3 regions of the Levilactobacillus sp. LN180102 genome follow, and region 2 is predicted to be linked to each of the others. Evidence: predicted binding sites of a transcription regulator. Region 2 holds the regulator's gene; each other region holds the start of a gene.

Region 1 (2,277 bases), on a different contig from region 2:
CAATAAAAGCCTTTATGTTATAAGTCATCTGGCATACAATGGGCATACAGTTAAGCAACGGAGTAATTACCCGAAGCGAGGCTTAGCAAGTTAGTGCGACGCTACACCTTCTCAACCTGAATAAGCGGGGGTGAGAGTATTGCACGTATCAGCCACGCGGAAAGGTGGACCATAACGGCGATGCTGTTAGGGGTATCGGTTATGCTTAGGGCAATTGGTAAATTAGCGATTGATCTAGCAAAGGCATATCTGATATACAAAAAAGCCACTTCAATTAAGAAGTAGCTTTATCCATTTTTACCGCACCTGAACTTGCGAACTTGTGGGGGCTGTCGCAATCAGTCCTCACTTTTTATATATATAGAATAGCACGGGAGGCAATGGGATGCAATATATCGTGTCTAGACTCACGGACATACGGTGATCGTCCGACCGGACACCATCTTTTGTTTAGCAAGGTGGTTCATGTGACCAGCTCAACCTTGAGACACTTTAAAATAAAAAAGCCCACACAAGTGAGTGTAACGATTAAGATACACTTGATTGCAATGAGTCTTACGCTTGTTCATACATACAACTAGATATATTGGGAGATATTAGCATGAAGCTGGTAGATAAGAAACATATCACGATAAGTGTACGTCGGACAACCAGATGGGAGTTCTGGGAGTCCTTACTAGGGTTTGCAGTGATTGGGTTACTACTGTGGTGGTTAATATGACAGAAAAGAAGACCAATGAAACACAACTGAAAGCCAGTAGGAAGTGGGCCGAGAATCATAGAGAGCAGCGGCGCTATATTAGCTATAAAGCTACGGCAAAGCGTTCTATTAAGATAGCAAGTGATGAGGATCTGGCGACACTGGCACAACTGATTAAAGATAGACAAGATGAAAACCGGTAGATGACTATAATGATCATCTTTTTTAGTTGGATAAATCAACGCTGGATATTCAAAAGATCAAGCGTTGCAAAAGTAACTGCCACGGGTTGGCAATATCACCAGCTTGTGGCGATTTTTGATTTACGACGACTGCCCCAAGATATAGGGGGTGGTCACTGACTATACAACTGTTAATCCGCAGATGATTTATTTTTTTAAAACGAGCACGATATTTTTATAGCTAAATTGCGTCCGTCCAAGTTCATTTACTACCTAAGGTGTTCAATGTTGCTGGATGCTGTGGGTCGTGGCTCATAACGGATGGAAGAATCTGTCCAATTACAATTAACTGCCCAGTCAAAATCAGTTGCATTTTGAGGAGAATTTGTTATTAGCGGGTCTCATAAAAAAGTCTAGGGACAATTTGAAATAACTATATATTGTATTTTAATCAGGAATCGGCTACCATATATAGCATAGTCTTGAAGAACGGGAGAGATTCGCATGATGAACACAGCAACCCAAGCGTCCGTGAGCTTGACGCCAGAATTTATCGCAGCAACTGAAAAGGAAATTACGCCACATTGGGGTGAATTGGGTTGGGTGACTTACAAACGAACCTATGCCCGGTGGTTACCGGAGCAACAACGTAATGAAGAATGGCCGGAAACAGTGAAGCGGGTCGTTGAGGGAAATATTAATTTGGACCCCCGGTTACAGGCTGATACAGTGACTCCAGAGGTCTTGACTGAATTAACCACTGAAGCCCAGAACCTATTCCGGTTGATTTATGGCTTAGCTGCCACCCCTTCTGGTCGGAACTTGTGGATTTCAGGGACAGATTATCAACACCGCAATGGGGATGCCTTAAATAACTGCTGGTTCATCGCCGTTCGGCCGCAAGCGTATGGTGACAGCCATATCCTGCCGAGCTACCTGACACAAGATCAGGTGGCGGTTTCCATGCCGTTCTCCTTCATGTTTGATCAATTGATGAAGGGCGGCGGCGTTGGCTTTTCCGTGACGCCAAATAACGTGCACCAAATGCCAGTTGTGGATCAGACCGTTGATTTAACTATCGTTATTGACCCTGAGAGTGCGTCTTACGCGGACTCTGTCGCCTTGGGGGCGGTAAACCGGTCCGAATGGATGCATGACAATTCCTTAGCTGACGTGCGCTTCTATCGGCTCCCAGACACCCGCGAAGGTTGGGTCTTAGCCAATGCCAACATGATGGATGCCCACTTCAATTCAACGAATCCTGAGAAAAAGACAAAGGTTGTCTTAGACATTAGCGATATTCGGCCGAAGAACGCACCCATTCATGGGTTCGGTGGCACCGCTTCTGGTCCAATGCCTTTAGTTGAAATGTTGTTTGATATTAATCAGATTTTA
Region 2 (2,277 bases):
GATCAGTTGCTTCGCCAATATAGCGGGCCATCGTCACTTCATCCAAACCATAGGTGGCATGCTCCGTTAATAATAACTGACGCTCACTTCGCAAGGCCCGCGTATCAATAAATGAATGCTCTAAAATTTCTCCTAGTAATTTAAAATCAAAGTCCGCTGGTGTCGCCTGCAATGCCGGTGCCGTCGCTTGTGTTTCAGCATCTAAGTGCTGACGACCTGCTGTTATCGCTGTTGGTAGTTCCGCGAGCTCCTGACCATCCACATGAAAGACTTCTAAAAAGTTCTTCGTAATGTTTTCTTCATCAGTTGACCGTTCAGTGGTCGACGTATTGACACGGACCAGTGATTGATAAAGATCCTCACCCACAACCCCCAACAGTTGAACGCTTAAGAGGTCGTCTTTAAAAAAGGCTGCGGGGAGTAACGGTGCGTGCAAATCATAATTAAAACTCGTCAAATCATCTTTGGTGGACACCGTCGTGGTTAACAGTCCGGTTGCTTCTAACCGTAAACGCGCGTCATATAGGTGTGCCAAATCCATCCCCAATATCGCCAACAATGTCGCGTGCCGGTGATACTGTCCCGTCTTGGGTAGCCAAAAAAGGGCCGAGTAGAGCCCCGCGGCACTCGGTCCGATGATCGGCTGATACAGCTGCGTTAGCGTTTGCCAACTCTGATCGGTCAGCCGGTCGGCCAATCGAACCAAAAAACTGGTCTTTGGCTGCAATTGGTGCCAGGAATCCTCCATGCCTTACTTCGCCTCGCTTTTCCCATTTGTTTCTTTTTTGGCTTTCAATTTATCTTTATCAAGCATATCTTTTAATTCATTGAAGAAAACACCGGTATCCTTAAACTGCCGGTAGACACTGGCAAAACGGATATAAGCGATCTCATCAACATCGACTAATCGATTCATCACATATTCACCAATCAGTTGGCTAGAGATTTCACTAACACCTAGCGCCCTAATCTTATTCTCAACTTCATCAACAATCTGCGTCATGACATCCATCCCCACCGGTCGTTTCTCGGCAGAGCGAATAATACCACGCAGAACTTTTTCACGATTGAATTCTTCACGCGTTCCGTTCTTCTTAATTACTAACAGCGGTGTGACTTCAACTCGCTCAAACGTCGTGAACCGAAAGCCGCAGCTCTCACACTCACGACGACGGCGAATAACACGACCGTCGTCTGTGGGCCGACTGTCCACGACCCGCGATCCATTATGATGACAGTGTGGACACTGCATTACTGGTCACCTCGTTTTAAATGGTTACTTGTTCCAAAGTTATTCATGTCAAGCCATTTTACCACTTGTTGCCGTGTTTCGGCAATTGTCCGTCCATTATCAATCACCACATCAGCCTGTGCGATCTTTTGGTCGATTGGCCATTGCCGATCAATCCGATTTTGCGCATCGCTAGCCGATAAGTTATCCCGCGCCATTAACCGGGCCTTTTGTGTCGGCGCATCTGTTGCAACAACCATAATCCGATCAACCAAGGTCGTCGCATAGCCAGCTTCAAATAGCGTTGGTGCATCAATAACCACGACTGGAACGGCTTGCTGACGGTAATTCGCGACTTGTCGGCTAATTTCAGCACGAATTAACGGTGTTGTAATCGCTTCTAAACGCTTAAGCTCGGCCGGTCGCGAAAAGACCCACTGGCCCAACTTCTTGCGATCTAGCTGACCATCACGTAAATAGTCTGCCCCAAAAGTCGTTACAACTTGTTTAAGCCCCGCGGTTCCCGGTGCAACAACTTGTCGCGCAATCTGGTCGGCGTCAATCACCGGTACCCCGGCTGCGCGTAACCACGCGCTAACCGTCGACTTCCCCGTGGCAATGCCGCCCGTTAATCCCCATACCTCAGTCATGAATCAACGCCACCTTTGCTTCTGGTGGTAATGGCTGGCAGTGCGGGCAGAAATGCGTGCCACGCTGGGCCACCTTAATCTTAACCAATTCTGTTCCACACCGTTCGCACGGTTCACCTTCTCGGCCATAGACATGCAACTGATTTTGAAACTGACCAGCCTCACCAAACGCTGTCGAAAATGAATGGACTGTCGTGCCATGCCCCCCAATGGCTAAAGCCATCTCATCAATAATATTTTGGCGTAGCTCCGACAATTGAGACGGCGTTAACGTATCTACTGGCGTTAGTGGATTAATCTTAGATAACCACAGGACCTCGTCTGCATAGATATTCCCCAATCCAGCAATTCGCGTCTGATCTAATAAGAAAGGCTTCACCACTTTATGTGACTTAC
Region 3 (2,277 bases), on a different contig from region 2:
CGTGTAATATAACGTTGTGCGACCTGATCAACAACGACCGGTACGTGCAGAATAAACAATTGCGTATTTAAATACTCATCCCGATCATAGTGTGATCGCTCGTTTTCATCGGTTACATAGGTCAAAATCTCATCAGTCAGTCCGTACTTAACCTGCAAGTCTTCCCGGTCTGAGTCTTCTTCAATCATCGCCATGACCCAGATGAGGTCTTGATCCCCGGCCCCAATCTTATGTTCAACAATCATGGACGTTCCTCTTCTCTTCATTAGTAGATTAAGTGTACCACGTCTACGAATGAAATTCGCCCGATAATGTTGAAAATATTTGGCCTAGTGCACGTGAGCAACCTCAGTCGCATAGATCGCTTCTTGCTTAATCAATCGCTGCCGTTCTTTGGCATTGTACCAAGGCGAAATGGTGAAAGCCAGCACATCATTCATCAAATATATCGAGCTATTAATGAACATAGCTAGCGTCGCGGAGCCTTGGCGGAACGAAATAAACCATAAAACCATTTGCGCTAAACCAGAAGCAATCCACCACACATATTGATTGTTAAACCGTAAGAAACAAATAACCCCTGCGGTTAAACTAATGGCAAAACTGATCGCGTCAACCCATGGCCGTGGATCATCTGTAAACGTGCCAATGGCCCAGCCGGATACCAGATAAATTATCAAAGTCGCCGATACCGCTATAACCCAACTCCGACCAGTGAATCGACGAATCTTAGCAGCCATATTTACATTCCAGCTCGCACTAAGTAATACTGGAATATCCAAGGTGATCACATAGGCAATTTGTTCGAAAATACTCAAATAATTTTTAGCAGCCAAGCCGGTCACCACAAAACAAATTGCAGATATGACGCCAAGCCAGCCATTGACTGACTTGGCAGCATTAATGGCTAACACGCACAAAACACCTAAAGTCGTGCCCACAAACGTTAAACATGTCAACCATGTGATGGGAGCATTAACTAATGTCATCACCTGACAACCCAGACTGAAGAAAAAAAGATAATAGTTTTGCTGCGGCCACCCTTTAAGTTGGTGGGACAAAAATTGTAGATAATGGGTCATTGCGATAAACTCCCTTAATTTTATTTTTCTATATTTAGTACGAGCTTATCGATAAGCGAGTCTATAACACAATATATTGTGGTGTCCTTTTTGGACAACGGAAATGATTATAGCATGATTTTTACTGACATTGCCGCCATTGTAGAATATTGTTTCACACCGAAAAATTGCACATAAAGCGCTTTCAATTCAATTAAGCCAGTCGTGAAACAACGTGTTGCTGGCGCATATATCCGCACACTTTATTTATTTTGGCGGCAAAGCAAAAAGAGGTGTACCCGCGGGCACACCTCTTTTCTGTCTAATCTCAATTGTTAATCGACCTCAGTATCATCTTTGGTGGTCAACGCGGCTAACATTTGCGTCAATTCACCTACTGTGATGGTCTCATGATCAGTAGCTAATTGTGCTGTACTCATTACTCGTGCGGCTTTTTCTAACGCCTCATGACAATCAATTTCCAGTTGTTTGCCACTTGTCGTCAACGATAACGGCCGAACCCGTCGATCAGTACTCTTATAACTCTGTTCCACGTATCCGCGCCGAATCAGTTGGGAAATTCCCCGCGACACCGCCGCTCGAGAAATCCCACGACTATCTGCAACTGTTGCGGACGTTAACTTACCGGGATTTTCTAAGATGTTGTGGAGAATGGCATATTGATCCACTGAAATTCCCATTGTTCGCTGAAACCGAGTTGCTGCCTTTTCTAATTCACGCTTAAGTTCCATAAAGGACTCAAAAAAACTCTCCGCATGTACGTCCCTACTCTTCATTCTCATCATATCCTTATCATTTACTAACCGGCAAGATAATTAACACATTTAGCAATATGCAAAATCGTTGACCCCGTAGAAATATCTATACATTTAATAATAATGAAGAACCGTATAAAATGCAAGCCAAAACGTTTATTTAAGAAAAGTTTACGGTATAAAAATGGGGAGAGAAAATTTCTCACCCCGTAGACATTTCAGGCCACCGATGAATAGCCCCGATTTCAGCCTATTCTAATCGCCGCCAATGATATAATCGGGCCTCCCAAGGCTGGATCTGCCTATCATCAGAAGCCGCATCAACTGGTAGGTTGGTTAAAATCAACTCGCTAGTTGTTAAGTCAAAATTTTGAGTAGTTGCTGGCTGATCACTCATATTGACCACGACCAACCAGTTATCCCCATTCAGGGTACGACGA

What was found. Region 2 encodes NrdR, which represses ribonucleotide reductase genes. Its sites were predicted from a motif close to ACACNATATATNGTGT; they were not measured.
Region 1: a site for NrdR is predicted at 1,313-1,328, ahead of nrdJ (ribonucleoside-triphosphate reductase, adenosylcobalamin-dependent). Genes of this name have one in related genera too.
Region 3: a site for NrdR is predicted at 1,149-1,164, ahead of pnuC (nicotinamide riboside transporter PnuC). Genes of this name have one in related genera too.

What each region holds. Positions count from the first base shown of each region.
Region 1 covers NZ_JBNIIX010000007.1:22,154-24,430, reverse strand. The annotation lists gene ACP4IT_RS05670 (hypothetical protein) at 718-903, shown strand; gene nrdJ (ribonucleoside-triphosphate reductase, adenosylcobalamin-dependent) at 1,390-2,277, shown strand, end outside.
Region 2 covers NZ_JBNIIX010000001.1:233,834-236,110, forward strand. The annotation lists gene ACP4IT_RS01270 (replication initiation and membrane attachment family protein) at 1-748, opposite strand, end outside; gene nrdR (transcriptional regulator NrdR) at 752-1,252, opposite strand; gene coaE (dephospho-CoA kinase) at 1,252-1,881, opposite strand; gene mutM (bifunctional DNA-formamidopyrimidine glycosylase/DNA-(apurinic or apyrimidinic site) lyase) at 1,874-2,277, opposite strand, start outside.
Region 3 covers NZ_JBNIIX010000005.1:11,180-13,456, reverse strand. The annotation lists gene ACP4IT_RS04480 (magnesium transporter CorA family protein) at 1-245, opposite strand, end outside; gene pnuC (nicotinamide riboside transporter PnuC) at 330-1,082, opposite strand; gene ACP4IT_RS04470 (MarR family winged helix-turn-helix transcriptional regulator) at 1,397-1,813, opposite strand; gene ACP4IT_RS04465 (alpha-glucosidase) at 2,088-2,277, opposite strand, start outside.